DNA from 3 places in the Paenibacillus sp. FSL M8-0212 genome. Region 1 is predicted to be linked to each of the others. Evidence: riboswitches for the same ligand, from Rfam matches in the RefSeq annotation. Region 1 holds a riboswitch; each other region holds the start of a gene.
What was found. A riboswitch is a leader RNA that binds a small molecule or an ion and turns the genes downstream of it on or off. The one in region 1 is predicted to bind S-adenosylmethionine.

Region 1 (10,298 bases):
CCGAGACGTGAAAGTGCGACAAGAGATGGAAACAGCTTCGTCCGATCCGGCGACTGTTCATATACAGCAGAAGCTGTGGATAGGCATCCTGGAAAATGAGTGCATTGCATCGCTCCAGCAGTCGGTACATATGCTCGCGATCGCTTTGATCCTGTAGATTATGCATTAAATCACTCTGAAGATCTGTCATGTGATATCCGCCGTTGCGAGAGACCATATGGGCCAGCAGTGCCCAATGCAGTTCGGGATATTGCTCATAACATTCCAAGTAGGCTGCCGTGCGGGTGATATTACTCCGATTGTGCTCCTGAGTCAGTGTCTTAATCTCTTCCAGAATGATGCAATCTTCTTCGCAGACGAGTGCGCTTTGAACCTGGTCCGTGCGTGCAAAAGACTTGCCGCTGGCAGGTAAAAAACGCTCCACCTCAGACTGTAAGGCAGCTGCCGTATCTGTATCCCACTCGATGTCACGCAATGGGTGACGAAGCTGTGCAGAAGCTTGCCATGCAGCCTGTTTGCCACGCCAGATTTCCCGGGCAGCACCCGGAATGGAACGGACCATCTGCAGGAGGGACCCGTGATGTTGTTCGCTGGAAGAATCGGTTCTGGTGGAAGTCATGATGTGACATCCTTTCATGATGTTCTGGGTTTAAATTCACAGAGCATGTGGTTTATTCTAAGTATGCGCTGATTATTTGACTTCCACTCGCCAATTTGCTTCACTTAGGGTAAGACAAGGTACAGAAAGGGAGATGAACCGAATGGAACAGATTACTTCCAAACCGGCTTTTGATGTAGCCATCCAATCCCCACGTTTGACGATTGCCGTATTCAAGGCAGACTGGTGTGGAGACTGCAAATACATCGATCCGTTTATGCCTGAGGTTGAAGAGAAATATGCACGTGAACTGACTTTGATTGAGGTCGACGTGGATCAGGTTGGAACGGTTAGCGAAGAGCAGAATATACTTGGCATTCCAAGCTTTGTGGCGTATACAGATGGCCGCGAACTCGTACGGTATGTGAACAAGCTGCGCAAGTCGAGAGAAGAGATTGAGCAGTTCCTGAATCGCGCAGTCGAAGTGTACAACACGATCCATAAATAATGTTATATAAGTTCAACGAATGAATATTTACACAGACACTACGATGCCAGAATAACCTTCCGATCGCTGTTATCCCCAGATTTTTTTTAATCCCTTTTATAAAGGGGAAATCCGGGGATAAAGGCGAACACTTTGCTTCTTCAGGCTATTTCTGTCCTCTCCGTTATGGTGTAAATGTTTAATTGAGCTTATATAAAAGTATGACAGGTTCATGTTGTAAAAGGGTATACTTAAAAGAACGCCATTTCTCTTGAAATAGGGAAATGGCGTTTGTATGTTCGATACGTTCTAGGTAAGAAACGTTTCTGTACATAGTCCCAATGACCTGCGGGTCATTATTTCACCAGACGTTAACATTTTGTCACAAAGCGCGACGTCAATGAACATTTTATCCGGTATAATGAATTTAGTTGTGAAATAAGTGTCAAAGTACCGAAACAAGCGGAGAATATTCTTCGCCATCTTAAACCAACAGCGGGTGAGAAAAAATTGAAACACTTAACTTTGTTTAAATGGTTAACCGTATTAACCTGTCTTGTCATGTTTCTGGCCACTTTTGGTGGAGGCATCGTAACCAAAACGGAATCAGGCCTTGGCTGCGGAACGGAATGGCCTTTATGTAACGGAAAACTCGTTCCGGCACATACTGTGGCTTCACTCATTGAATATTCCCATCGCGCTGTGAGCGCACTGGCTGGATTGTTGTCCATTGCCTCGTTTGTTGCTTTTCTGCGGTTTGGCAAGTCACGCCGTGATCTGCAATTGTTTTCTTTCTTAACCTTGGTATTTGTTATCGTCCAGGGAATCATGGGGGCTTTTGCCGTTGTCTTCTCCCAATCTTCAGCAGTTATGGCACTGCATTTTGGTTTTGCACTGATTGCTTTTGCCAGTTCCCTAATGATGGCGCTGGGCATAAGGCAGGAGGCAAAAGATGGCGGATTGGAGCGCCTGAATAAATACCCTCGGGTTAGCAAAAAATTCAGGAATCTGGTCTGGTTTTCCACCATTTACACATATCTCGTGGTATACACGGGTGCATTTGTGAGTCACACGGATTCTGCCGGCGGATGTTCCGGATTCCCGCTCTGTAACGGGCAGATTATTCCTGAGCTTTCGGGTGGGGTAGCGGTTGCTTTTGCTCACCGTGCAGCAGCTGCATCGCTTGTGATTGTTATTGCAATTCTGGGTCACTTCGCTTACCGTAATCATCCGGACAACAAGGAGATGCGCACCCTTGGCGTAGTATCCGTTATTCTCATCCTGATGCAAGTCGTGATTGGTATTTTCATGATGGTGACAATGAACCGTCCGGAAGTATACATGTTCGTAGCTCTTGCTCATATGCTGGATATCGCCATATTGTTCGGGGTTTTAACCTATATGAGTTTCCTGGTGTACAAGCTACATCGTCCGGTTAATCGGTTCTAAGATATAGATTCATTTATTTTCTAAAAGGAATTGGGCTAAATATGAAAGTCCACCATCCAGTGATGTACATCATTGGACAGGTGGACTTTGTTTGATGTCAGGGGGATCAGGGCAACCTATGGCAAGCAGCAATTACACGGAATGGATGATGTGTTAACGGTGATTAAATCTTGTTGATTTGGAAAAGAGGAGGTTAGATATGCTGCGAACGTTGCTGGGGGAAAAACCGCGTATCAATGAAGGTAAATTAAAGGCAGCGATGGACGCAATGGCGCATACCCTTGAGCTATTTCAGCGCCAAATGCATGTGGACCATGATCCCACGCATGACTATCGGAAGCTGTATGTGTGGACTCAGGGACTCATCTCCTCACTGGATGAACTGGAGCAAAGCTGCTTTGCTGCTGCTCATTTTCGCAAAAAGGTTGTTGCAGGCTCAACGGATGATATGACGCCAGCTGAAAAGGCCGAGTATGCCCGGTATGTGTATTTTTACAAAGATGGCTTTATCCGCTGCTTTGCCATTCTGGATAAAGTCGGCACCGTCTTGAATGAAATATTCCAACTGAATACTTCAAATACCAAAGCGCATTTTTCTTATTTTACTGTGTTAAGACAGTTTGATTATGTGAGGGAGCATCATGATCTTGCATTGCGATTGATTCAGATCAAGGACTCTTATCGGGAGCCGATGAGCAAGCTGCGCAAACGTCGTAATATGGAAATTCACTACATGAACTCCGAAATGCACGATGACCTGTGGCAGTTACACCAGACCTTGCAAGGTAAAGTGAAGTTGGAGGATCTGAATCAGCATGTACAGGAAATGCGTCAGGGCGTGGATATGGTCTGTGAAACGTTAACAACCTCTTATAATTACATCAATAATATATGGAAAAGAAATAATTCCCTTTGACAAATCGGAATACTTGGAATATACTGAGTTTCAACTAGAATGTTACAGTGACAAAGAATGAATTGATATTTCAAAAGTTACGTTCACATTATAAAGCTTGAACTACATGAACTTATAAAATCCTACAACAACATATTTCTTATCGAGAGCGGCGGAGGGACAGGCCCGATGAAGCCCGGCAACCGATTTGTAACGACATGATAGATGTATCATTCGTTATAGATGTTAGGTGCTAATTCCTACAAAATGGTGCAAAGCACGATTTTGGCAGATGAGAAGGTATAATCTTTCACGTGAAGAGCCCTCTTTGTATCTGCAAAGGGCTCTTTTTTTGTACTTTAAGGGGAGTTTTCCTTTAGATCGGGTAAAGATACATGTAGGTGGTTGGAAAGGGGCAAGTGCGATTGATTGAATTAAAAGGTTTAACGAAAACGTACGGCAAAGGGAAAAGATCTACAACAGCGTTATCCGAGCTGAATTTGAGCATCCAAAAGGGTGAAATCTACGGCGTGATTGGCCATTCCGGAGCGGGCAAAAGTACATTGATTCGCTGTATTAATTTGTTGGAACGCCCTACGGAGGGTGAAGTATGGGTTGATGGGATCAACCTGACTGAACTGAGCAAAACCGAATTGCAGCAACAGAGACGCAAGATCGGGATGATTTTTCAACACTTTAATCTGTTATCCTCGGCAACGGTATATGACAATGTGGCGTTTCCATTAAAGCTTGTGAATACACCCAAAGATGCCATTGATCGCAAAGTGAAGGAAATGCTCAATCTGGTTGGTCTGGAGCACCATAGCAACAAATATCCAGCTCAATTATCGGGTGGACAGAAACAACGTGTAGGGATTGCGAGAGCACTTGCGAGTGATCCGAATGTACTTCTCTGTGATGAGGCTACTTCAGCACTTGATCCGCAGACGACAAATTCAATCCTGAAGTTATTGCTCGACATTAACGAAAAGTACAACCTTACGATTGTGCTGATTACACATGAGATGCATGTCATTCAGAACATTTGTGACAAAGTGGCTGTCATTCATCAAGGCGGCATTGTGGAGCAAGGACCTGTAACAGAAGTGTTCCTGAAGCCGCAGCATGCGATTACGCGGGACTTCATGATGCGTGACCATGAAGCTGGACTTGCTCTCGAAGAGACCGCTCTGGCGAATGCAGGCGTTGAATTGCAGGCAGGTGTTGCTTCCAAACTTGTGAAGATATCCTTTTTGGGTAACAAAACCTATGAAGCGATTTTGTCTAGAACGGTACGTAAGACAGGCGTGGATTTTGCCATCCTGCAAGGTACAATCTCAACGATCAAACAGGTTCCTTATGGACAGCTGACCGTTCGTTTCGAGGGCGATTCCATTGCGATTGATCGGACGATATCAGAATTAACCGCTGAGGGACTTGATGTGGAGGTGCTTCGTTAGATGGATTTTTCAACCGTACGTTGGGAAGAGGTTGGTAAAGCCTCCATTGAGACACTGCAAATTTTGGGTGTATCAGGCTTGTTCACCGTTATCTTAGGTTTACCACTCGGAGTTCTGCTGTTTATGACAGCCCGATCTGCTTCGATTAAGTCACGGACAGTATACTCTATACTATCCCTGATTGTTAATATTTTGCGCTCGGTACCATTTATCATATTAATTGTTGCTCTTATTCCATTCACTCGTATACTCGTCGGTACAGCTACAGGGGTTCTCGGCGTAATACCTCCTTTGGTTATTTCAGCAGCTCCTTATTTCGCTCGTTTGGTTGAGAACACGTTGCGTGAAGTCGATCGGGGTGTCATTGAGGCGGCGCAGGCGATGGGAGCATCAACCGGACAGATTGTAAGACGGGTGTTGTTGCCTGAAGCATTGCCTGGTCTGCTTGCGGGGATTACGATCACTATTGTTACGCTTGTCTCCTATACGGCGATGGCGGGCATGGTTGGTGGTGGAGGTCTGGGAACACTGGCAATTAACTATGGATACTTCCGTTATCAAAATGAAATCATGATCATATCCGTAGTGTCGATGATTATTCTAGTGCAAATTCTCCAGATGGCTGGAGATCGCTTGGTTACATTTTTCACCAGGAAATAACACATAGATAACATGATGGACATGCATTCGTGCGGACGCCACATGAAAAAATGATGAGAGAAGGGGTTTTACACATGAAAAAATGGTCTTTCGCTCTACTTAGCCTTATGCTGATTGCAGTTCTCGCAGCTTGCGGAAACAACAAGGATGCCGATAGCGGCGCAGACAATTCAGCAGGTGCACCACGCACAGTGGAATTGAAAGTTGGAGCTTCACCTACACCACATGCAGAGATTCTGGAAAGCATCAAGCCTGAACTGGAAGCACAAGGTATTCGTTTGCAAGTTGTTACGTTTAATGACTATGTACAACCCAACCAGCAACTTGCTGATAAAAAATTGGATGCAAACTTCTTTCAGCATCAGCCTTATCTGGACACAGAGAATAAAGAACGTGGATTCAACCTCGTTGCTGTAACACCTGTTCATGTTGAACCTTTTGGCGGATACTCCAAAAAAATTAAGTCTTTGGATGAATTGGCTGACGGCGCAAAAGTAGCAATTCCAAATGACCCATCCAATGGTGGACGTGCTCTGTTGTTGCTCGCGAAGGAAGGTATCATTACGCTGAAAGACAACACAAATATCACATCTACGATTCAAGATATCACAGCCAATCCGAAGAACCTGAATATCATCGAGCTTGATGCAGCCATGATGCCTCGTCAATTGGATGAAGCGGATCTGGTATTCATCAACGCCAACTATGCGCTTGAAGCAAACCTGAATCCAGCTAATGATGCTTTGTTGATTGAAGATCTGCAAGGTAACCCATACGCAAACATCCTCGTTTCCCGTGAGGACAATAAGGATTCAGATGCAATTCAGAAACTGGCTGCTGCATTGCACTCTGAAGAAGTAAAAACATTCATCAAAGAGCGTTATAAAGGTGCAGTTGAACCTGCAACTGAATAATTCACGATATATAAGTATGATACGATGTGAAGTTTGTAATAAATAAAGAAATAAGCCGTATATCTCTCAAGAAGAGATGTACGGCTTATTTTATGTTTCCTGAGTCTGTGCTGAGGTGGGGATCAACATAAGTCAGAGTTTTTCCGGTTTGTCAGCATTGGAGTGATGTCCAGATTGACGGTAGTAGGATAATTCATTTTGATCAGCATACTGCTGTTCATCTGCTTCCTGCAGGTACGTCCTCTCGGACGGAGATAGTGTTTCTTCTTCTCCATTTGAGCTTTTGATTTTGTATCTGATCCAACCGATTAGCCCAAGGACAACAACCAGGATCAAGGCCCATCCTTTTTTGAGCAAAAGAAGAGCACTGAATTGCTGGGAAGCCGTGTACCCGATCCCGCCCATCAGAAGACTGTTGAGCCCTATAGTGGATGTTTTGTCAGTCGAAGCATTGTACTCCTCATAGGTATATCCTGCATTGATGTTAAGTTGATTAAGGACGGTTTCCTCGAATGCCTGGCGGCTCTGTTGAAAGGTGGCCGTATCTGTGACCAGAATGGCTTTAATGTACCCTTCGCGTGTCAGGAGTTTTACATTGTAATTGACCATGGCTTGCTGATCAGCATTCTTGAAACCAAGGGAGTAGACCAACTGATGTTTGGTACTGTCATATGCCGGTTCAATTTCCCACCCCGTTATGTACGTTCTATATTCCGGATCAAGTTCTCTGTTATCTTCTTCTGTACCTCTGATATAACTGCTTAACAGTTCTTCGGCACTCAGATTTTGATCGTCATCATGAATATGACCTGTCTTTACGTATTCAAACACAACATACCACGAGCCAAATTCGCTATTGCTGGTTAGACTTCCGATTTCGTTCCCGTTAGGTTTGCCCCCGCTGTTAAGTATCGAGCGTTGAGTGTTCGTCTTATCCAGATAGGAATGGCTCTCAGGGACTTCCAGGGTGGCTTTGCCATCCAGCGTTACCGATGCCGGTCCGGTAATCCAATCATACTCATCAGGCGCTGGGTCATTCTCACTTGCCGCTGAAACCTGCAAGGCACCAGAGACAGTTAATAAACTCACCATCAAAAGTGTAAGAAATGATATCCATCTTTTATTCATCATATTCATGTAGAGGTCCTTTCAGGTTATATCCTCGACAGTACCATAGGTGTCTGATTTCGATCAAGATATATTTGGAATTAAAGGTGGATAATCCCTTGTGGATAAGCGAGTTGTAGGAGGACGATAAATCTTTTATACTGGATAGTGACTGCTCTTTGAAGAGGGGGATGAACGTGAAGGGAAAGATTGCCCTCATAACGGGAAGTGCCAAAGGTCTTGGTAAAATGACGGCCCTCAGTCTGGCAGATCAAGGGTGTCATATTGCCCTCAACTATGTACACAGCAGAACAGAAGCTGAGGCTTTAAGGGCTCAGATTACAGCCAAGGGTGTGCGGTGTATTGCCATCCAGGCTGATATATCCAAGGTGGAAGATATCTCTTCATTGGTTGAACAGGTGGAAGGCAACCTGGGCAGCATTGATATTTTGGTGAATAATGCGGGTCCATTTGTCCGTGAACGACGATTATTTGCGGATTATTCTGAAGCTGAGGTCCAGATGCTTGTGCAGGGAAATCTGCTGGGACCGATGTTACTGGATCAGCGTGTATTGCCAGAGATGAGACGCAAGCAATGGGGACGCATTATCCATTTTGGCTTCAGTCATGCTGGAGAAGCGAGATCTTGGCCTCATCGCGCCGTATATGCAGCTGCCAAGGTGGGTCTGGTATCTTTTACAAAGACACTCGCCGTTGAGGAAGCCCCGTATGGAATTACGGTCAACATGGTATGCCCGGGAGATATTCGCGGTGCCAACAAAGAGAAAACGATTGATGAAATGGCAGGTATCACCGATGAGGAAACGCCAAGAGGGCGTCCTGGCAGCGGTGAAGATATTGCACGAGTGATTACGTATCTGTGCCTTGATCATTCCGATTTTATAACAGGCAACATTATGGATGTATCGGGAGGGCTTGATCCGATTCGTCCGACCATACAGCGCGAGGATACTTAAGGTGAGTTTGTAGGATTGGACGTGGAAACCCGTTGAAACTGGGGACAGATGAAATGGACACTCTGAATAGGCGCACAAAAAAAGAGCCCTCCGCTTCATGCGAAGCGAAGGCTCTTGAGGTTTATTTCGTGAAGGATTGATTAGAATACTTGTACGACTTCTTGTACACCCTCAACTTCTTCGAGAAGGGCGCGTTCAATCCCGGCTTTTAAGGTAATGGTGGAGCTTGGGCAACTGCCGCAGGCACCGACCAGTTTCAGCTTAATGATGCCGTCCTCCACGTCGACCAGTTCCACGTCACCGCCATCGCGTTGCAGGAACGGACGAAGTTTATCAAGCACATCAGATACCTCATCATACATGGTGCTTTGTGCGTTTTCGCTCATATTGTTCAACTCCTTTCCTTCCTATATTATATTACAAATGGCCACAAATTAAAATGGTCAAACAAAGCAGGTGAACTTAAATGAGACCGATTATTGAATTTTGTGCCAATAATATGCATTTTGGCACAGATGAAGTCATGGATCAACTGGAAGAAAATCCAGACTATGATGTGATTGAATACGGCTGCCTCACCAACTGCGGCCAATGTTCTATGACTCCATTTGCACTGGTGAATGGAGAAGTTGTCATCACGGACAAAGTGGAAGATCTATATAACGCCATTCTGGCCAAAATTGCCGAAGCCGATGTCTGGGACGAGCTCGATCTCGACTAACCGAGATGGCGCTTGGACATCCAGAGCACACCACTTTTTAGAATACGAGGTACACGTCCCATCATGGACGTTTTGCCCATCAGCCCAAACCCAGACTTCTTGCCGAGTGCACCCAGTGTGCCACGAAGCTTGAGTGGATGTGGATTGGGCTTTTCGCCTTTCCAGAGGGCATGCTGAATATGGGCGATCTGCTCACCCTGTACTTCCGCAGCTTGACCGCTAGGTGCATAAGGTACACTTGCACAGTCACCAACGACATACACATCGGTATATTCCGGGATTTGGTAGTATTCATTCAGGACGACACGTCCTTGAGGGTCTTTGGTCACGTCCAGATCCTGTACCACTTTTACGGGCTGAATGCCTGCAGTCCATACGACAGCATCCGTTAGAATCTGTTCATCCCGGTTATAGATGGCATTTGGTTCAACGCGTGAAATGGCGATATGCCCACGTGTCTCTACCTGGTGTTCGTTGAACCATTCATGCACATACACGGACAGACGTTGCGGGAAAGCGGATAATACACGCTCACCACGATCCAAAATGCTGATGTTCAGATCCGGTCTGCTCTCACGAAGTTCGGCTGCCATCTCGACACCACTTAATCCTCCGCCTACGATATGCACGTTGCCATAGGCTTTGACTTCATTAAGGCGTAGGTAAGTCTCACGTGTTTTGCTAAAGCTCTGGATGGTACAGCTGTAGTCTTCTGCACCTGGCGTGTTGTGGAAACGGTCTGTACAACCGAGTCCAATGACAAGTTTGTCGTACACAAGCGGGTCTTGGCCTTCAAATTCAATCTGACGCTGTTCCAGGTCAATCGAAGTAACTTCTCCATAACGGTAAGTGACTTTATCGCTCACTGGAAATTGGATACGCAGGTCATAATCAGATACGGTTCCTGCTGCGAGTGCGTAATATTCTGTCTTTAATCCCTGAAAGGGGCTGCGGTCCACCAAAATAATTTGTGTATCGGATGGAATTTTACCTTCCAGAAGTTCCTTGATGATGGTGAGGCCGCCATAGC
Region 2 (10,298 bases), 3.3 Mb from region 1:
TCTGGCTGGAAGGTCCAAGGAATGAATGCCAGGAAACCTTCGGAGTCATACTTGTTCGCAATACATTCGTCTTGAGCTTCACGTACACGGAGCAAGTGTAATGCACGCTCTTCCATCGATTCACCAAGGCCGATAACCATCGTTGCTGTGGTGTTCATGCCGATACGGTGTGCAGTTTGCATAACGTCCATCCAATCCCGCCATGAACCTTTCAAGCGGCTGATTTTCCGACGTGTGCGGTCATCCAGAATTTCAGCGCCGCCGCCAGGTAAGGAATCCAGTCCAGCTTCGTGAATGGCACGAACAACCTCTTCCAATGTAAGGCCGTCGGACACTTCAACCATTTTCATAATCTCCGCTGGGGAGAATGAGTGCATCGTGATGTTTGGGAAACGCTCTTTGATGGCTTTCAACAGGTCTGTATAATAGCTGAAAGGCAAGTTTGGATTCGTTCCACCTTGCATCAAAATTTCGGTACCATTCACATCTTCCGTTTCCTGAATCTTCTGGAAAATAACTTCGTCCGGAAGCACATAACCTTCATCCGAACCAGGTCTGCGGTAGAAAGCACAAAAACGGCAGTATACATCACACACGTTTGTGTAGTTGACGTTACGCCCAATTACAAATGTTCTGTATGGTTCAGGGTGCATGCGTTTCATAATGACATTAGCAGCTGCCCCGATTTTGTCCACTTCATTCGATTCAAATAGCTCAATCGTGTCTTCCAAGTCCAAACGTTCGCCCCGAAGGGCTTTATCTAAGATACGGTCTACCGTACTCATCGTAAAAAAGCCTCCCTCATGAAGAGAAATTATATAACGATCCGTCCCAACTTGTTCAAGAGAAGCAAGTTCTGGTGGCAACATCGTATTTCTGTACTCCACATATCGTAACACAGGTTACATGTGAAAAAAAGCACCTTATGTACAGGTGCTTTAAAAATAAGTAAAAATTTTTACATATGGAATGGAATTTATTCGAGATTAAGTGATACGCATCGGCGTATTCGGGTATCCACTTTTGTTAGGATTCCTGAAGTGCTTGTTCCAAATCTACAATCAGATCTTCGATATCTTCCAGACCTACGGAGAAGCGCAGCAACCCATCTGTAATGCCACGGTCACGGCGAACCTCAGCCGGCATTGCCGCATGAGACATCATCGCTGGGTAGGACAGAATACTCTCCACAGCTCCCAAGCTTACAGCAACTATGGGTAGCTTCACCCGGTTAAGAACTGCTTTTGCGCGATCACCTGAACCTACGTCGAAAGAAACTACAGCTCCATATCCTGTGGACTGACGCTCATGTGCCTCACGGCCCGGATGATCCTCCAGTCCAGGATAAAAGACAGCGGTAATATCACTGCGCTCATTAAGCCATGCCGCCAGTTTGGCTGTGCTCCGTTCACTATGGGCCATACGAGCCCCCAAGGTTTTCATCCCGCGCATCAGAAGCCAGGACTCTTGTGCCCCGAGTACAGTTCCAAGTCCATTTTGCAACTGTTTCAGTTGTACGCCAAGTGATTCCGTGCGAGCAACCGCTAACCCTGCCAGTACATCACTGTGACCTCCGAGAAACTTCGTAGCACTATGTACGACGATGTCCACACCAAGCTCAATTGGACGCTGATAGTACGGTGTCATAAAGGTGTTATCCAGAATCGTGATCAGGTCATGTTCCTTCGACCAGTCAGTTACAGCAGCGATATCCGTAATTCGCAGTGTAGGGTTCGACGGTGTTTCCATATAAACTGCCTTGGTGTTTGGCTTGAGTGCCGCTTTTACTTCATCTATATTGGTCATGTCTACAAAGGTTGTCTCGATCTGCATACGGCTTAATATGGAAGTAAGCAAACGATACGTACCTCCATATACGTCTTCCGTTACAATCATGTGATCCCCTGCGGAGAACATCATGAACACGCTTGATATCGCAGCCATCCCGGAAGAATAGGCAAAGCCTCGTGCCCCGCCCTCCAGCAATGTGATGTAATCTTCCAAAGCCTGACGTGTCGGATTACCCGAACGACTGTAATCATGTTGAGGCGGATTGAAGATATCAAAATGATGGAAGGTTGATGCTTGGTAGATCGGTACACTGGAGGCTCCAGTTGTTTTGTCAATTTCATCTCCAAAATGGAGCAATTTGGTATCAAACTTCAACTCGGAATTGGGCTTGTTATTGGACTCACTCATGAGTGCACGCCTCCTTCCACTTCCTGTTGTGCAGCTGTCAGAGCATTGCCGAGATCTGCAATCAAATCATCCGCATGTTCAATGCCTACAGAGAACCGGAGCAAACGGTCATCCACACCTACGGCTTCACGAATTTCAAGCGGAATATCCGCATGCGTTTGTACCGCTGGGTAGGTCATGAGTGATTCCACTCCACCGAGACTTTCGGCAAAAGCGATCAGTTTGATATGACGCAGCAATGGTTCAACATAACGTGCATCCTTCACTTTGAAAGAAAAGATACCTGTGTTACCGGTGGATTGTTTATTCTGTATTTCATACCCCGGATGATCGGATAGACCTGGATGATATACTTCAACCACCGCTGGGTGCTCAAGCAAGTATTTGGCAATAGTAAGTGCATTGTGCTCATGACGCTCCATGCGAAGAGCCAGCGTTTTCATACCTTTCATCAACTGGTAGGAGTCACTTGGAGATAATACCGCTCCAATGGAATTATGCAGGAATGCCATCTCAGCAGATAACGCCTCACCTTTGGTAATAATTAGTCCGGCGAGCACATCATTGTGTCCGCCCAGATATTTGGTAGCGCTATGAATGATAATATCGGCACCCAGTTCAATCGGACGTTGGAAAAATGGAGTCAACAACGTGTTGTCAACAATGGTCAACAGGTTGTAACTTTTCGCCCAGGAAGCAACAGCTTCCACATCGGTGATCATCATCAGTGGATTGGTTGGTGTCTCAATAAATACAGCTTTGGTATTCGGTTGACGAACCTTCTCCAGTGCTGCCAGGTCATTCGTGTCCACATAACTTGCAGTTACGCCGAAACGGGACAAGATGCGTTCAAGCAGACGATAGGTTCCACCATACAGATCCAGCGATACAATCAGATGATCCCCTTGACCAAACATGGCAAAAATCGTTTGCAGCGCGGCCATTCCCGAGCTACAGGCAAACCCTGCATCACCGGACTCCAGCGCTGCGGCGGCTTCTTCCAATACTTTACGGGTTGGATTAGTCGTACGAATATAATCAAACCCCGTGCTTTGTCCAAGCTTCGGGTGGCGAAACGCAGTGGATTGATAGATCGGAAAGTTAATGGCGCCTGTTACCGGTTCATTGATGGACCCAATTTGTGCTAAGCGGCTTTCGATTTTCAACTTGTTGTTGTCTTCCATTGCTGCATCCTCCTGTAATCTCGATTAGATTTGCGGGCCAATATCGTAAGGTGTTTCTTGATACACATAGTAATTGAGCCAGTTAGAGAATAATAAGTTGGCATGAGCGCGCCAAGTAGCCGGTGGCACACGGGAAGGATCGTCATTCGGATAATAATGTCTAGGCAATGCGATATCCAACCCTTTGGCTGTATCCCGGTCATACTCCCACTTTAATGAGAACGGGTCATACTCGGCATGTCCTGTGGCAAAAATCTGTTTGCCGTCTTTGGTAGCAACCAGGAAGATCCCCGCTTCCTCGGATTCAGCCAAAATCTCTAAATTCTCATTCTTTTCAATATCTTCGCGTCTCACTTCCGTATGACGGGAATGTGGAACGTTGAATACTTCATCGAATCCACGCAACAACGGAACATGTGGTTTATTGATGGTATGCGGGAAAACGCCAAAACACTTTTTATCCAGTGCAACCTTAGGTACGTCAAAATGATGGTATAAACCTGCCTGGGAAGCCCAACATATGTGGAGGGTTGAAGTCACATTGGTTTTGGTCCATTCGAAGATTTCCTGGATTTCATTCCAATAGTTCACGTCTTCGAAATCCATCTGTTCCACCGGGGCACCCGTAATGATCATTCCATCGAAACGACGGTGCTCAATCTCATCAAAGGTTTTATAGAACAGATCCAAATACTCCTGAGACGTATTCTTCGACGTATGGGATTTGGGATGTACGAGAACAACATCCACCTGAATAGGCGTGTTTCCCACCAGACGAAGCAATTGTGTTTCGGTCGTTTCCTTTGTGGGCATCAGGTTTAATATAGCGATACGGAGTGGACGAATATCCTGCTGATATGCAGAAGTTTCATCCATGACGAAGATATTCTCTCCTTCAAGTACTTCTTTTGCTGGTAGAGTATCGGGTATTTTGATTGGCATGGTAAGTCTAACTCCTCCTTGTGCATAGATAGATGCAGCCACCTCTGGCTTGATGTCTTCACATCAATACAGTTATAGTCTGCCTTGAGCTTGTAAAAACATTGAATTGCTCTTTCATCCAACGTTACAAACAACCTCAAGTTCCCTTAGCGAAAATCACTGCTGAGAAGTCGGGGCATATGACAAAGACCTTCCTCGGATTTCGAGAAAGGTCATATGTAAATAGATATGCGCCTCTCTCATCTCTCAGTTACAACAGTGCCACTTGACACTTAGTCGCTGCAAGAATTAGCACCGTGCGGTATACCGCCGGTTGCCGGGTTTCATCGGGCCAGTCCCTCCACCTACTCTTGATAAGATTTCGCTGTATTAGATTGTAATTTAATATGGTTCACCGTCTACTTTATTACATTAATGCCCTCACGTCAAGTTGCAGTTCTCCGTCTGCTGTCCAGATCGGAACCGTTCATCATCCGTTGTCATACACTGCCTCAGGGCGCGAAATAGACACATTTTTGCGCTTGAAAGCACCTTGTACCAGCGGTATACTAAACAAGGTGTTATAAACCCTTATGTGAGAGGTGACATATTAAATGGATGGCGACCCGAGGCCTGACTGGCAGCCGAATTCCGACAAACTGCATAGAGAATTGACATCAGCATGCCGGCAGCGGGACGTGACTTCCGTTTGATTATATAGTGAACGCAGCCCTGATCTCCAGGCTCCGCTGCCGACCGGCTGATTTGTTCTTTTTGCGCCCATAATGATAATATCCGCCAAGTTGGCGGGTGCAGAAGGAGTAGATTAACGATGAAAATCCGGTTGGTAAACAACGGTGTATTTATTCCGGTGGACGACATTCAGCAGGCGCTGACTCCACCAGCGGAAGGATTTTACTGGATTGATGCAGACGTAGACGATTTGGCTGTACTTCAGCCGCTGTTCTTGATGCATGATCTGGCTGTGGAAGACTGTCTTAGTGACGAAGAACAACGTCCGAAGATTGAAATTTATGAGAACCATTATTTTATTGTGATTAATAGCATCCGTTTCGATGATGAAGAGATATTTCTACGTGCGGTGAACTTATTCCTCGGCAGACATTTCATTATTAGTGTTACAAAGCAAAAGGTCAGCGAATTGCGCACACTGAAACCAATCCTGTGGGAACAGGAAATCAGTACACCGGATCGTCTGTTGTATTTGCTGGTTGACTTGATTGTTGATAATTATTTCACCGTAGGTGACCGAATTGAAGCACGGATCGAGAAGCTTGAGGAAGACATTTTGATGCACACCAAAAAGTCACATCTGAATGAAATCATCGGGCTGCGCAGTGAGATTCTGTGGCTGAAGAAAGTGCTCGGACCTCAGAAAGAGGTCATTAACACCCTGAACAAAAAAGATCTGCGTCTCATCGATGATCAACTGCAAAAGTATTTCAGTGACATCTATGAGAATGCTGTAAAAATATCAGAAACCTTTGAGACTTATCGCGACCTGATGGGCAACTTGCGAGAAGCCTACCAATCCAGTATTGCGAACCGGGCGAATGAGATCATGCGTGTATTTACCGCCATTACCACGGTCTTCATGCCGCTGACGGTCATTACCGGTATATACGGCATGAACTTTACGAATATGCCAGAGCTTAACTGGAAATACAGCTATTTTGTTGTGATTGGTCTGATGGTTACACTGGGCCTGAGCATGTTCTTCATTTTCCGCAAGAAAGACTGGGTATGAACCCGTATGAAATAACAAAGACGAAGCGCTCCTCTTGGAGAAACGCCTCGTCTTTTTTTCATTTCTAATCATTAACCAACTTGCTTCTCTGTCTCTGCGTGCCGACGAAAGCGGATTCGAATCATGCGCAGTCTTTCATAGACCTGCTCCAGACTCCCTCCATCGGGTTTCTCTCCTCCATACACCTTATGTAATACTGGCTTCAGGAACGTATCTCCCAGCTCCTCATACGCACTCCATACGGCCTCTTGTTCGTTCTCTGGCATCACTGCCAGCTCCACATCAAGAAGACAATCGGTGTCATAACCTTCATGATCCAGTGCCTCTAACAGCTCAACCAACTCGCGTCGGGATAATCCGGATCGATTAACAATCTCCTCTAACGTATACCCTTCCTTCATGCCTTCAAGCACCTGCTTGCGTGTGGTGAACTTATCAAGTTCCTGCTTGTACTTCTGCTCTCTCTGTTTGTATAACCAACTCTCATACTCTACTTCCTTCAGCGCCGTGTATACCCAGTCCAGCGGGAATGTCGTTGAACGTTCCAACCCGTTTGTAATCTCCATCCATTCCGTACCATACTCAGTTGCTTTGCTCTCTCCTACGCCCGGCAGTTGCATCAGTTCATCCAGCGATTGCGGAACAAAGGCACTGATCAAACGCAGCAGACGATTCGTTGCAATAAAATACGGTGCCTTCCGGTCAGACACAGCTCTCTTCCTGCGCCATGTGCACAGATCCGTATATAATTGCTCATTGCCGTATAACTCACTGTAACAATGGAGCCGCTGTCCACCATAACTGCGTGATTTCAGATCATCATTCTCATGAAATAACCCCTGCAACTGCGGTCGGTACCCCTCACTCATCTGTATGGCAAGCTGATGACGGTAAATATGAAGCAGCTCCTCCCAAGAAGTCCCTTCATACCAAATGCTGTCCTCACGCTCTCCTTCCTCGTAGCGACTCCATCCCAGCTGCCAACTATCTTCCTCTTCCCCAATCCATAGCTGTGCATACTCTGCATTCTGATCTGACATTCTGGACAATCTGTTCATGAAAATGACTTCCATTTTCCGTTCCCTCCCTTTAACATTTCAGCCTATACGGGTTAGTTACGCTACCTGCAGGCAGCACAAAAAACACCTCTCCTGCAAAATCCATGCAAGAGAGGTGCTTCCTCATTAATCGTACTATGCTGTTGCCCATATCATACCACAATGGTAAAATTCGTCAATCCCTAAATGAACTACTTATTCAATGCCAATTTGGCAAGCGCGAGCGAACCACATAGTCCCGCATTGTCGCCAAGTCCTGGTGAAACAACATACTGGTCAATGTCGGATTGAAGTGCAGGATGCTGAACGTATCCAGCCAGCAACTCCTGCAGTTTGCTACGCACCATCGGGAAGAGATGCTCCTGCTTCATTACTCCGCCACCCATGACGATTTTCTGCGGAGAGAGAATCAGAACATAGTTCATCAGTGCATGTGCCAGGTAATGTGCTTCGATCTCCCAAGCTTTATGATCTGCCGGCAGTTCATAAGCCGGTTGCTCCCAACGTTTGTTAATGGCCGGTCCTGCTGCAAGGCCTTCGAGGCAGTCACCATGATACGGACAGAAACCCTCGTATGTATCCTCCGGATGTCTGCGTACAATGATATGTCCCATCTCTGGATGTGACAATCCATGGACCATTTTACCGCCAACCACAGCACCTGCACCAATACCTGTACCCACAGTGATGTACAGACAGCTCTCAAGACCTTGTGCAGCGCCCCAGGTTGCTTCTCCAAGTGCCGCACCATTCACATCGGTATCAAATGTCATCGGCACATCAAAATGCTCCTTGAGCTTGCCAATCACGTTATACTGTCCCCAATGTGGTTTTGGTGTTGTTGTGATATAACCATATGTTGGGCTTCCTTCAATCGGATCAATCGGACCAAATGAACCTACACCCAGAGCTTCAATGCCTTTGCCTTCAAAAAATGAAATCACTTGAGCCATGGTCTCTTCCGGTGTTGTTGTTGGAAAACTTACGCGTTCCAGAACTTCTCCGTTTTCTGTGCCAATACCACATACAAATTTGGTTCCGCCTGCTTCAATTGCGCCTAAGATCGTCATGTTAGTCACACTCCCAAGTTAGTTTAAAAAAGGAATTCGGATTATTTTACTTGATGACACTATAATTACCCTGCTACTTGTTCTCCAGCTTGGACAATCGTTTCATTAACGTTTGCCTCCAGCTGTCTGACAGCGCAGGAATGGCCAGCAACGCCTGGATACCATCGACATTTTCTTTCCCCTGATGCATAATTCGATTGGCTTCAAGAACCGTCATTGATGTTGGATCGGTGCTGATCCGTCGAAATATCGATGAAGGCCCTACCTCACCTTCTTGCAGTACACGAAAGTAAAAGCCGGTATATCCACTCTCCTGAAAATAAACAGGCAGCTCCTTATAGTCATACCTCGCACCCAGCTTGAAGCAAGGTTGTCTGGGCTGACTGACCTGCACTGTGGCTTCGCCCAACTCGTACACATCACCAATCCGTACGTCTTCTTCGGCACAGCCTTCAACCGTCAGATTTTCTCCACAAGCTCCCCAATCCAACTTGCGATTCATCAGTTGTTCCAGCGCCGGATAACGACTGTAATCGTATACACAAACGGCTTTGTCAGGGCCGCCATGATGCACCAGATCCGCCTGCGCGTCCCCTGTCATTCCAGTGAATGACAGGAAAACCACGTCGGATACAGGATGTTTCACAATGCCGCTCAGCACTTCACGCTTCTGCCCAGGGAGCGGCTGCGGCAGGCCTACATTAATGGCCAGAACAGCTGTATTGCCCTCCCCTGACTTTCGATCAGATGTGAGTGTCATTTGCGTCATACCTCCCATAATCACTTTCTTTTAACGCACAGAGCCGCCAAATACGAGTGTATTACTCAAAAGCCTACCTGGAGAAGTCAGCATTTTGCCCCCGGCATACATACCCGAGGAAGCACCGCCATCCAGATTCATTGCCTGTTTGGCACCAAGCTTCTGCATCACCGCTGCCCACTCCTTGATTGTTGCTCCGGAAACGGTAGCCAGCATAACAGAACCGTCCGCCATGATTGCAATACCACTTCTGGCTCCGGAAGCATTAAGAATCTTGGCATCCTTGAAACCTTCGCTCGTCGGATTTACAGCTACCTTGCCGTCTTTCACCAGACGTGGTCCTGCCCCAACAGCAGTCACTACATCTTGCCAAGGGATCTCTTTGCCTGCTGCGTTCGTATACTTATAATTCATTTCTACGGTCGAACCAACGGTGAAACGATCCGAAGAAGACTTCTGATTACCTGTGAAGACCAATACCGAGCCATTCTTAGGAATCGCTACATTTGTATTGGGCACTTTTTTGGTCACAATACCTTTCTCCATGACAACCGCGGTGCCACCTTTGAACCCGACTGTGGCACCTCGTTCAGGCGTATACAGCATTGTTATGCTCGCGTTCGCTGAAGGTGTTCGATTAATAAAGGTTGCATACCAACTCCGTGATTTACCTTTTGTATCCGTTACTTTACCTGTCAAACTCACCTGAAGTGAATCCATGATCGCCGAGCCGTCTTCCTTAAATCCAATTGATGTTCCGTATCTTCCAATATGTATGACCTTACCATTTGCTATTAACATACCGTATGGATCTGGTGCTCCGTTATATGCTTCAAAAAATGCTCCGTTAATGGCTGCTTGTGCACCATAGGCTTTCACAATCGATGGCAATGTTGCCGTCTGGCCAACTTGCTTCTTCGCGAGTCCCACGGTAACCGGTGTTCCCTTTGGAATCGAAACGGTCTGCACGGTAAAATTACGTCCTGCTGCTTTTACTTTCTGTACTTTGGTACTAATTGCTGCTTTGGCATCCACTGTCTGTGGCGCACTTACTGCTCCCGAAAGAATTACGGGCAAGGCCAGGACGAGGGCCATAGCCCCTGTCCACCACTTTTTGCCTGTTCGTACGTTCTGCTTGTTGCTCACCCTATTGCCACTCCCATCCAAGAGCCAAGGCTCTTCATCTCAAGTTGTTCAAACTTGTCCATCACCATATCCGGATCAAGACGCAATTCACAGATATCCAGCGCACAGGCAACCGGAACAGCACAATGAATCTCTGCCAGTTTGCGGGACAGATGAAGCATGTCCAGATCATTCTCAATCTTGTTACGCACC
Region 3 (10,298 bases), 360 kb from region 1:
TTGAAATGGTTATGTATTCGATTTTGTTTGTTGATCAGCATCCTGAGTCTAGGATTGTTGTCAGTAGACAAACCTTCAGCGTCGGCTAAAGCCAAGACCGTGCCACAACTTGAATGGGTCAAGCAGGTCGATTCTGGCCAATGGGGGGATGGATTCACTCCGCATTACTTCAGACTGGATTCGTCCGGCAACCTAAACATTCTGGTGAGAAAGGTTGTGAATGAGGACCTCATATATGTGGAGAACATTAGTGGTGAAACCGGGGACATCCGATGGTCCAAGCCAGAATCTGATTATGGTTCAACAAGTGATGGTTACATGTATACTTTCAAACCTGCTGAAACTGATGACTATGAAAATAGATTAGATGATATTATTACAGTCTCGGATCTGACAACTGGTAAACCGATATGGTCTTCAATAAACCCTTACTTTCGTGAAGGTCAGTCCTCAGATTTCGCCAAAAACGGAACAGTTTATTCTTTCACTTATCACAAAAACAAATATGTAACTCTTTATTATTATGATGAACAGGGACATCGAAGCAAAAAGCTTGTTCTCCCCTATATGCAATATTACACAATAGAAGGCAATTTTATTTTAGGTCAACCGGGCAACAAAAGTCCGTATACTCATGTTTTTAATCTTTCTACAGGTAAGAAGCTAACGGTGCTGACCAATGAAACAACCTTGCCCTACGGGAATAGGGTTACGGACGATGGAACCCTAATAACCCGGAAGTTTATCAATAACCGTGAACTTGAGTTGAGGGCATACTCGCCTACAGGAAATTTGAAATGGAAGTATGATTTTTCTTTTAAAAAGGGGCCTCCCGAGATATTTATCATCCATGATCGTGTGCTGTATCTGGAACAAACCGCAGGCAATATCATGCTTATGAATTCCGATGGAAAATTCATTACAGGGGTCAATGAAAATCCCTTCTACATGCAAGGTGAGCCAAATAGCTCTCTGAAAATGGCCATCGATTTACAGAGTTTTATGTACATCCAATACACGGAACAGGGAATAGAACTCGTGATTAGAGATTCAAATAATCTGAGAGAACTCTATCGGGTGTCGCAGAACGATTGGAAAGATGTAAGGTTTAATCGAGATGAACTGTTCCTCAACAAGCAAAATGAACTATTTTTCATACCTTCCGACGGGCAAACGATAAGAAAGTATCAGTTACTTCCATAATCCAGAGAACATTACATAAGGAGTCTACCAATCATGAGTTTAAAACGAATCAACTATTGGCTTATAGCCAGCCTATGCATCTTCCTTGCGATCCCATCCGAGCCAGCTCTGGCTAAAGATCTGCTGCAATTCCAATGGGGGTATGATATTACCAACGGCGGACAGAGTGCAACAAGCTCATATTCAATGAAAAGTGTTACGGACGCCATGGGGAATGAAAGTCTGCTCGTAACTAAAGCAGGCAAGAATAATGATTATTATATCGACAGTGTGGATGCCAAAACAGGGGAGCTACTTTGGTCGATTCCAACGGACAACGAGTACACGCTATCCGATGATGGATATATGTTTATTTTCCACGATAATCAAGTCAATGCCAAGCATATAGCTACGGGCCAGATCCGTTGGACAGCTTCTCTGCCCGGACCGCCAGAAGATTGGAGACTATACTCGGCAGAGTCAGCCATTCCAGGCGAAAATGGAAGTCTGTATGTGATTTCAGTCTCCCATGATAATAAAAGCAGTACACTCTACTATTACGATGCTAATGGAAATTTAAGTCGAAAGTTCAAGGTTCCATATATAATGCAACAGATTCATGGTGATGTGATTGTCGGCAGTACATTTGGCGATCATCCCAATTTTCACTTGATTAGCCTGACCAGCGGACAAAAAATTAAAACGATTACTGGTGGTAAAGGTTACAATGGGATTAAGAGTCTATCTGACGGCACATTCCTATATTATAATATCTACAAAAAAACAATAACGCTTAAAGGCTATAACAGCACGGGGCAGCTAAAGTGGACAAAACAACTTCCTTATAAGGAATATTCAACAGAGCTTTTTGCATTGAAAGGTCGTTTTATATTTGTGGATTATAAAAATAAGCGAATCAAGCTATATTCATCTTCAGGTAAATTAATTGCTGAGAAGGCATATCTGCCAGTATCATATCCAAATATGGCTTTGGATGGCACAAGTTTGATGTTTAAATCTGAAAAGAATGACGAAGATGAACTAGAACTAATTATTATGGACACAAGCAACCTGAACGTTTTGTACACTTACAAAAATGGCGAATTTGATCTTAATGATGAACGTCTATTTCTCAATAACACAACGGGTCTGTACATCCTAAGCGACGAAGGTCGTACCTTAGTTAGCACTCAGTTAATTAAATAGCATAATTAGAAGCATCAGAAGAGGAATGTCCTCATGTTGATGTTAACAACGCTAAATCACACTGAAAAAGCCCTCACCAATCCAGTAATGGGTCGTGAGGGCTTCTTTATATTTGGTTGTATCTCTAGCTTTTCAGTGTACAACTCTATTTCAAGTCTTTTAACTCCGCCACTTCTTCGCAAGTTCGCCAATCTGATGTGGCGTAGTGCGGCAACAGCCGCCAATAATCTGCGCGCCCGCAGCAACCCACTGCTCCGATGCGTCCCTCATACTACCACAGGTCCCCTGTCCGCTCCACGTCTTCGTTGCTGCATCATACGTCTCTCCCGAGTTCGGATACACAATAACAGGTTTGTCGCTAGCACTACTGAGAATACCCACTGCTTCCGTCACCACTTCCATCGGAGCACAGTTCAGGCCAATCGCCGCAATCTGCGGCTCGGAGCCAAACGTCTGTGCACATACCTCAAGCGGTGTGCCCTCGCTGATGCTTGTCCCGTCTTTTAAAGAGAAAGATAGCCAGGCATACGCATAAGGAAACTCTTTCAGTACATCAACCAGCACCTGTGCTTCCTGCAAGGAAGGAATCGTCTCAAACGCCAAAATGTCAGCCCCCGCTTCAATCAGCGCCGCCATACGCGGACGGTGAAATGCAGCAAGTGTCTCATCCGACACGCCGTAATGTCCCACATACTCTGAACCATCCGCCAGATAGGCGCCGTAAGGCCCAACGGACCCAGCAATAATTGGACGTGGACGGAGATTGTCTTCTTCGCGATCCACTGTAAGATCTACTATATGCTCATCATTTTCCACGGTCTCGGAACGTATCGAAGGAACTTCTACAAGCTGACCTGTCGAGCTTTCTCTCCCTACTAAACCACTCTGCACTTCTGCCCACACGTCATCTCTCGCCTGCGCTGCCAGTTCGACCGTCTTGCGAATCAGCTCCAGTGCTGCCTGTTCATCGATCCCTCTCTTGCGGAAACCATCCACCGTCGCCTGATAGCTGGATGTAATCGCACAGTCGGCTCCTGCTCGAAAATAATCTGCATGGACCTGAACGATAACATCTGGATTCTCGAGCAATACACGAGCTGACCACAGTGGATCATCCAGATCACAGCCATGCTGTTCGAGTTCCGTGGCCAGCGCTCCATCCAGAATCATGACCGGATGTTTACGCAGGATCTGTTCTATGGGATTAGTCTGTTGTGCTTGAGTCATGTACTTGTCCTCTTTTCTTATTCACACGTTCTGTCAGATAATAAGCAGCGTAACATACTGCAATAAATGGAACCCCACAATACAGCGCAATCCGCTGTGTCGGGTCAAAGGCAATACCTATGCATGAAGCCAGGCATAAAATAAATGAAACAATCGGTACCACCGGATACAGCGGTGTGCGATAAACCAGATCTTTGACCGCATGTCCTTCCCGGATATACTGTCTGCGGAACATGTATTGGGAGGCACTGATGCTCATCCATACCGCAACGACAGCCAGACCTGAAATGGAAACCAGTGTAATATACACGGTACCTGGCGCAATGATGCTGGACAGCAAGGCCAGTGCACCACCGACCATACTGATCAGAAGTGCATTCAGCGGTACCCCGCTTTTGGTCAATTTGGCAAACCACGGAGAGATCGTTTTTTTGTCAGCCAAAGACCAGAGCATCCGTGAAGATGCATATAGGCCTGAATTGGCAGCAGAGAGAATCGCCGTCAGAATAACAAAGTTCATAATGTCTGCTGCATAGGGTACACCCACCCGCTCCATTACCGCTACAAACGGACTTTCCAGTACACTGGCATCCGACATGGGCAGCAAGGCCGACAAGATAATAATCGTTCCGATGAAGAAAATAACCAAACGCCACAGCGTTGTATGAATAGCTTTTGGTATCGTCTTTTCCGGATTCTCCGTCTCACCGGCGGCAATGCCGATTAACTCGGTGCCTGAGAAGGCAAAGTTTACAGCAAGCATGGTCATCAATATCGCTGTAGCCCCATGAGGGAACCACCCGGATGCGGTAATATTTGATAGAAATGGAGCCGGTTCAGAATCCGCCATGGGAATGATACCAAACATGGCTGCGCCACCGATAATAATGAAGATTACAATAGTAACTACCTTCACAGATGAGAACCAGAACTCGGATTCCGCAAATAATTTCACCGTTAAAGCATTGAACAAAAAGATCATCAGTGCAAAGAGCGCGCTCCATATCCATACGTTTACCGATGGGAACCAGCGCTGCATCAGCAATCCGGCGGCTGTGAATTCGGAGCCAAGCGCAACAGTCCAGGTTAACCAGTATAACCAAGCCACCGTGTAACCTGTTGCCGGTCCGATATATTTGGCTGCATAACTATGAAATGCTCCCGTCTCTGGCATATGAACAGACAGTTCACCAAGACAGAGCATCACCAGATATACAACGATGGCTCCGATCAGATAGGACAGAATGGTTCCCAGTGGTCCCGCCTGCTGAATGGTGTAACCTGAGCTGAGGAATAATCCCGTTCCAATGACTCCTCCGAGAGAGAGCATGACCACATGCCGTGCCTGCATTTTTCGCTGAAAATGCCCTTTGTCGTTGTTGTTCTCCATACCTGCTGCTCCCCTACTTCTTCATCCAGAAAAAACAAAAAAGACCCACTCTTCCTAAAGAGTGCGCCGTTACTGACAAATAAAAACAAACGCTCCTATCTATCAGGCTTTCACCCGCTGGAATTAGCACAGTATCCTTCAGATCTGTTGCTGAGGTTTCTAAGGGCCAGTCCCTCCACCTCTCTGGATAAGAAAATGATTTTTTATAAATATAGCGATTGATCATGAATGTGTCAACATTTAAATAGTAAATGGCACACCTCGCTATTCCGTAGAAGACCCCGGATTGATGATGGAGGTCTTTACCTCATACGTAATGGGTATAGTAGCAAAGATTTCATCCCAGTTCCCTTTAACCTTCTTCCACGTTTTTGGATATTTAATACGAATGCTATCGCGGAAACCAGCAACATCGACTTTGTAGGTATGTTGGAGCTTGTATAGTAACTGTTTGATCTGTTGCTCGACCAGTTCAGCAAAATCGTTTTCCATTTCTTTCAGATATGCACCCTTTTCCTCTTCTTCCGGTGCCCGCCAATCCTCCATTAGCCATCCTTCAGACTCTGCCTTCACATGGAACGAGATATCATCGCCATTAACCTTCGGAATGATTTTGATTTTCTTCTTCTTGATTTCATAGAGTACCGTGAAACCCTCCTTACTATATGTTTTTATGACACCACCTTGTTTTTTAGGCATAAGCCAGGACAGAGCTTCCAAATCAGTTTGGCTGAGTTCCCCCAGAAATTTGGTTGTATTTGCAGCAAATATGCTGCCCCCGGAGAACTTGTCCTCTCCATTGGCATTCAGCACATTTTGAAGCAGAAAACTGGACCCGGACTGCATCTGTGCATCCAGTTTTGCCAGCGAAACGGGTTCCAGAATCTTGTTGGAAATGTATGCATTGTTCGTAATGCCTGTAAGGTAAAATGCAGGAATACGGGAAGGATCATCTGAGGTAAGCACATCAACCGCCCGCTGGTGACTAATCAGTACAAGACAGTTCGGTCGAATATCGTTATCCCGGAGTACAAAATCGAGCAATTGAATCAGTCCATACTTTTTGGCAATATCCTTGGAGATCACAATAACCTTCAGATGATGTCCAATGAGTGGACGATCTCGCCGCAAAGCAAACTGACGAAAAATTTGCAGCATGGAATCTCCCGTAAGCTGCTCATTGGAATAAGACTCTTTGCCAGAAGAGGGTGAACCAGATTGCTGACTTTTTTGACTGCTAGAATTCCCAGGGGCAATCTGAACGGTTGCTGTGACATTGTTTTGTTTGGGATAATGCCCACCCTGCGCTGAAATCTTCTTCTCGAAATCGGTCTCTTTTCCAACGTCAATCCCGAGACCTACATACAAGCTTAGATCTTCTATCTCGCGGCTGCTCCAGCAACCTGATATTATACACAGGATGAACACAGCACAAGTTACTCTTAAGCACAGGCGGAATGAAATCATGCGTGTTTGCCTCCTTTTTTGCGAATTATGCTGATAAGCAACAATACCAGAGGTAATATAGCGAACAAAACTACAGATACGTTACCTAGCATATCGCCCAGTGCAAAAGTTTCAAACACTGTTTTAGGCATCATTGCCGTCAGATAAATGAATGGAAGCAGGGCATACATAATCCAGCGTATCTTCTTTGCCCGAAACAAGTCCCGGATTCCTACGGAAGCACAGTAATGGGTAATGGCAAATGTCGAGAAAATCTGCATAATCCAGATCACCAGCAATAACGATTCGAAACGTTCAAATATCAGTCCCTGTATCTCAAAACTTCGTACCAGATCCAGTGTTGGCCATGTTCTGGTCTTAATTCCATCCAAGGACAAACTGCCTACGACCATTACAACAGTGATCAGATATACCATTGTAGAGATAGTTAACCCCCATGTCATCGCCTTGTTGCTTTTCTTCGGATCTTGCATATATGCAGTGATGACCAGCATAACTTCGTAACCGGTATACGACAGTAGCGATGGTTTCAGCCCTTTGAGTACAGGCATGATGCCCTCACCCAATACGGGTCTGAGGTTACTAATTTCGAAGAGCTGATTACTGAGCAATATCTCCATAACAAATATAATCAAGGTGATCGGCAGGATGATCTCAAACACGCGAATAATGACACCAAGCCCACCGGAGATCATATAGATGCCTATCCACATAAATACCATTACAATAGCCCATGTAGGCGTGCGCTCAAGCAGATACATCCCCGTGACATCGGCCATGACTCTAATTTCGAATGCTGAAATGATCATAAAATACAAAATTGTCACACAACCCAGTATGTAAGCAATCCAGCGCCCGGTGATCTCCCGGGTAAACTGGAACACGGTTTTCTCAGGAAATCTGCGGCACAGGGTAACCAAAATCAGACCAATACCTGTGACAATGAGCCCTGACAGCAGGATGGAAATCCAGACGTCCGGCGTTCCAACGGCTCTGCTAGTTGTTCGAGGTAACGTCAAAATACCCGCTCCAAGCATGTAGTTAACGATAATAACAACGGCCTGTGTGGTGTTAATTTTCACTCGCGAGTCATTCACTTTGTTGTACCTCCAGACCTTCTGTGGATTGTCTACTTCTTGCGATCTGCATCTACCGGATTCGTCATCTCGGGACGTCTTCTCATCATGTTGAGTGGAGCACGAATGACAAAATCTTTCCAATCACTCAAGTGATATGGAACAGCTGGTGCGACATAAGGCACTCCAAAGCTGGAGAGTCGTGCAAGATGTGTACAAACCAGCAAGAAGAACATAACGACACCAAACAAACCTAGTATTGCAGCACTAAACATGGCAGCAAACCGGAGAATCCGTAGCGTTAATCCCGCACTATAGACAGGAATCGTAAAAGAGGATATGGCTGTAACAGCTACAACGATAACAAGAAACTGACTGATGATTCCCGCCTGTACGGCAGCTTGACCAATAATCAAACCCCCAACGATACCCATCGCAGGTCCAATCGGCTTGGGTAAACGTATTCCCGCCTCTCTCAGGATCTCAATGGAGAGCTCCATGATCAGCACTTCTATAATAGAAGGAAACGGTACTCCAGTCCGGGTTTCTATAATCGTCAGTACCAGCTTGGTCGGAATCAACCCCGGATGAAACGATATAAAAGAGACATAGAGCGCTGGAGCAAGAAGGGCCAGCATGGCGGACATAAACCTCAGGACCCGGAGAAATGTACCGGGAATCCAGCGTTCATAGTAATCCTCAGGAGATTGGAGCAACATGCTGAAGGTCACCGGTACCACGAGGACAAATGGCGTTCCATCCAATAAAATAGCCACTCGACCTTCAAGCAAAGCACCGATTACCCGGTCAGGTCTTTCCGTATTCAGAACCTGCTGAAAGGGACTCAGTGTATTATCTTCAATGAGTTGTTCCACATAACCAGATTCCAGCATCGAATCCATATCCATCTCTTCAATTCGCTTGCATACTTCAGCCACGAGATTAGGATCGGCAATATCCTGAATATAGGCTATCGCCAAATCTTTTTTGATCCGTGAACCCACTTCATACTTCTTAATAAACAGGCTCTGATCACTTCCATAACGACGCAAAATGCCTGTATTATCGCTTAATTGCTCTGTAAAACCAATACGTGGCCCACGAAGCAATCCCTCAGACAGGGGTTCATTCATACCTCTTGTTTTGATCTTATGGGCTCCAATTAATAAAGCACCCGGCAGTCCATCGACCAAAAGCGCATTTTTCCCAAAAAGTACACCTACTGCAAGCTCTTGAAGGGACTTCGTCTCCTCAACCAGACTGACAGGAAGTAATTGATCTTGCAGATATGCCGACAATAAGTGGGCGTTGTCCGGATGGAGGAATCCTTCCTGTTTAAGCATGGGAACCCCTTCTAACATCAACGGTGTAATCAAGTGATCATCAATCAAATCTTGATCTACCAAGCCTTCGGTATAGATGACCGCAGCCCGTGTATTCGTTCCCCTAATGGTAAATTCCCGAATATGCACATCTGCATTTTGTCCAAAGCTTTCTTTTACGCTAATCAGATTGGTATTGTACTTCTCGGTTAATTTAATATTGGCATAATGGCCCGTTTCGGTTCCTTGACCCTGTCCTTTGGCTGCTGGCGAGATATCCTCCGAGGATACAGCAGGTTGCTTCGAACGCGAGAAGCTTCCACGCTTTATGGCGGCATTGATCCAGCGCATGGTCATGGTAATCCCAATCGGAATAATCAAGACCAAGAATGCCTGAATCCATATGGACGAATCTGGCACGTAGGATAGAATTGTTGACCACATGTTCCCACCCCACCATTTCTCTGCATGTGAAGCTGCAGGTATTCCCAAGTATTGTGTCCCCGTTTGATCACAAAAATTCCCGTTTTTTTGTGTACTGAACGACAAAAAAACGGTTCCTGTGCACGGAACCGTTATTACTATATATTTTTATACGATTCTGGTCACATGCTCCGCTTTGGCATCCAGCAAGTGAGCCGAAGCAGCAATTGCTGTAAAATCATTCAAAGCGATCTCAATCTGCTTCTGGCTCCGCTCAACGTATTCCTCTACTTTTTTGGTGCCGCCTGTGATATTACCAATTTCCTTGGTTATTCCAGTCACGCTATCACGAATCTCGTTAATCGAACTCTCCACCATTGCGGATAGTTTCTTAACTTCCTTGGCCACGATATCGAATCCTCGTCCGTATTCTCCTGCATGTGCAGCCTCAATGGCAGCATTCAACGCAAGCAGCTGTGTCTGTGATGAGATCTCGCGTATTGTTCGTACCACACCCTGAATCGATCCCGCCTGTTCCTGCAAATGAGTCAACGTTGCACGGTTAGTAACCGACACCTCTGAGATATAGGAGATACTGGACATTAATTCCTGGCTCCGTTCAATACCTACATCTGCCTGCCCATTCAGTTCATGAGACATCGTTTTCAGCTCATTCACTACGACCGAAATGTTGTTCTGACGGTTGGTAATGTTGGTGGCGATTTTGGAGACACCCAGTATCTTCTGATTTGTCTCATCGTAAACCGGCATATATGTCGCCTCAAGCCATACGGAATTCCCCTTTGCATCCTTGCGTTCAACCTTGTCCTGGAAGCTGACCCCATTAAAGATGCTATTCCAAAAAGCATCATATTCCGGAGTATTTGCAAATTGACCGAAGCATAGTTGCTGATGCTTCATGCCATACATCTCATCTACCGTATATCCCATCGTCTGGGCAAAGACCTCATTCACGTAGGTTACCCGGCGATCCAGATCGAATCG

Region 2: another riboswitch for S-adenosylmethionine. It lies ahead of metA (homoserine O-acetyltransferase MetA); the one in region 1 lies ahead of MKX68_RS16755 (methionine ABC transporter ATP-binding protein).
Region 3: another riboswitch for S-adenosylmethionine. It lies ahead of mmuP (S-methylmethionine permease); the one in region 1 lies ahead of MKX68_RS16755 (methionine ABC transporter ATP-binding protein).

Annotation. Positions count from the first base shown of each region.
Region 1 covers NZ_JBBORP010000001.1:3,782,917-3,793,214, forward strand. Annotated here, with positions in the region: gene MKX68_RS16735 (DUF2515 family protein) at 1-619, opposite strand, end outside; gene MKX68_RS16740 (thioredoxin family protein) at 762-1,106, shown strand; gene MKX68_RS16745 (COX15/CtaA family protein) at 1,596-2,534, shown strand; gene MKX68_RS16750 (Cthe_2314 family HEPN domain-containing protein) at 2,734-3,450, shown strand; SAM riboswitch class I at 3,587-3,728, shown strand; gene MKX68_RS16755 (methionine ABC transporter ATP-binding protein) at 3,855-4,889, shown strand; gene MKX68_RS16760 (methionine ABC transporter permease) at 4,890-5,549, shown strand; gene MKX68_RS16765 (MetQ/NlpA family ABC transporter substrate-binding protein) at 5,624-6,463, shown strand; gene MKX68_RS16770 (DUF2167 domain-containing protein) at 6,596-7,552, opposite strand; gene MKX68_RS16775 (SDR family oxidoreductase) at 7,768-8,547, shown strand; gene MKX68_RS16780 (NifU family protein) at 8,688-8,933, opposite strand; gene MKX68_RS16785 (YuzB family protein) at 9,014-9,268, shown strand; gene MKX68_RS16790 (NAD(P)/FAD-dependent oxidoreductase) at 9,265-10,298, opposite strand, start outside.
Region 2 covers NZ_JBBORP010000001.1:470,769-481,066, forward strand. Annotated here, with positions in the region: gene mqnC (cyclic dehypoxanthinyl futalosine synthase) at 1-785, opposite strand, end outside; gene MKX68_RS02035 (trans-sulfuration enzyme family protein) at 1,027-2,199, opposite strand; gene MKX68_RS02040 (PLP-dependent transferase) at 2,196-3,383, opposite strand; gene metA (homoserine O-acetyltransferase MetA) at 3,408-4,325, opposite strand; SAM riboswitch class I at 4,562-4,685, opposite strand; gene corA (magnesium/cobalt transporter CorA) at 5,137-6,072, shown strand; gene MKX68_RS02055 (HRDC domain-containing protein) at 6,144-7,145, opposite strand; gene MKX68_RS02060 (ROK family protein) at 7,322-8,200, opposite strand; gene MKX68_RS02065 (MOSC domain-containing protein) at 8,274-8,960, opposite strand; gene MKX68_RS02070 (phosphodiester glycosidase family protein) at 8,991-10,106, opposite strand; gene MKX68_RS02075 (5'-3' exonuclease) at 10,103-10,298, opposite strand, start outside.
Region 3 covers NZ_JBBORP010000001.1:3,426,637-3,436,934, reverse strand. Annotated here, with positions in the region: gene MKX68_RS15120 (hypothetical protein) at 238-1,203, shown strand; gene MKX68_RS15115 (outer membrane protein assembly factor BamB family protein) at 1,237-2,388, shown strand; gene mmuM (homocysteine S-methyltransferase) at 2,548-3,615, opposite strand; gene mmuP (S-methylmethionine permease) at 3,593-5,005, opposite strand; SAM riboswitch class I at 5,098-5,199, opposite strand; gene MKX68_RS15100 (Ger(x)C family spore germination protein) at 5,270-6,472, opposite strand; gene MKX68_RS15095 (GerAB/ArcD/ProY family transporter) at 6,469-7,569, opposite strand; gene MKX68_RS15090 (spore germination protein) at 7,602-9,314, opposite strand; gene MKX68_RS15085 (methyl-accepting chemotaxis protein) at 9,462-10,298, opposite strand, start outside.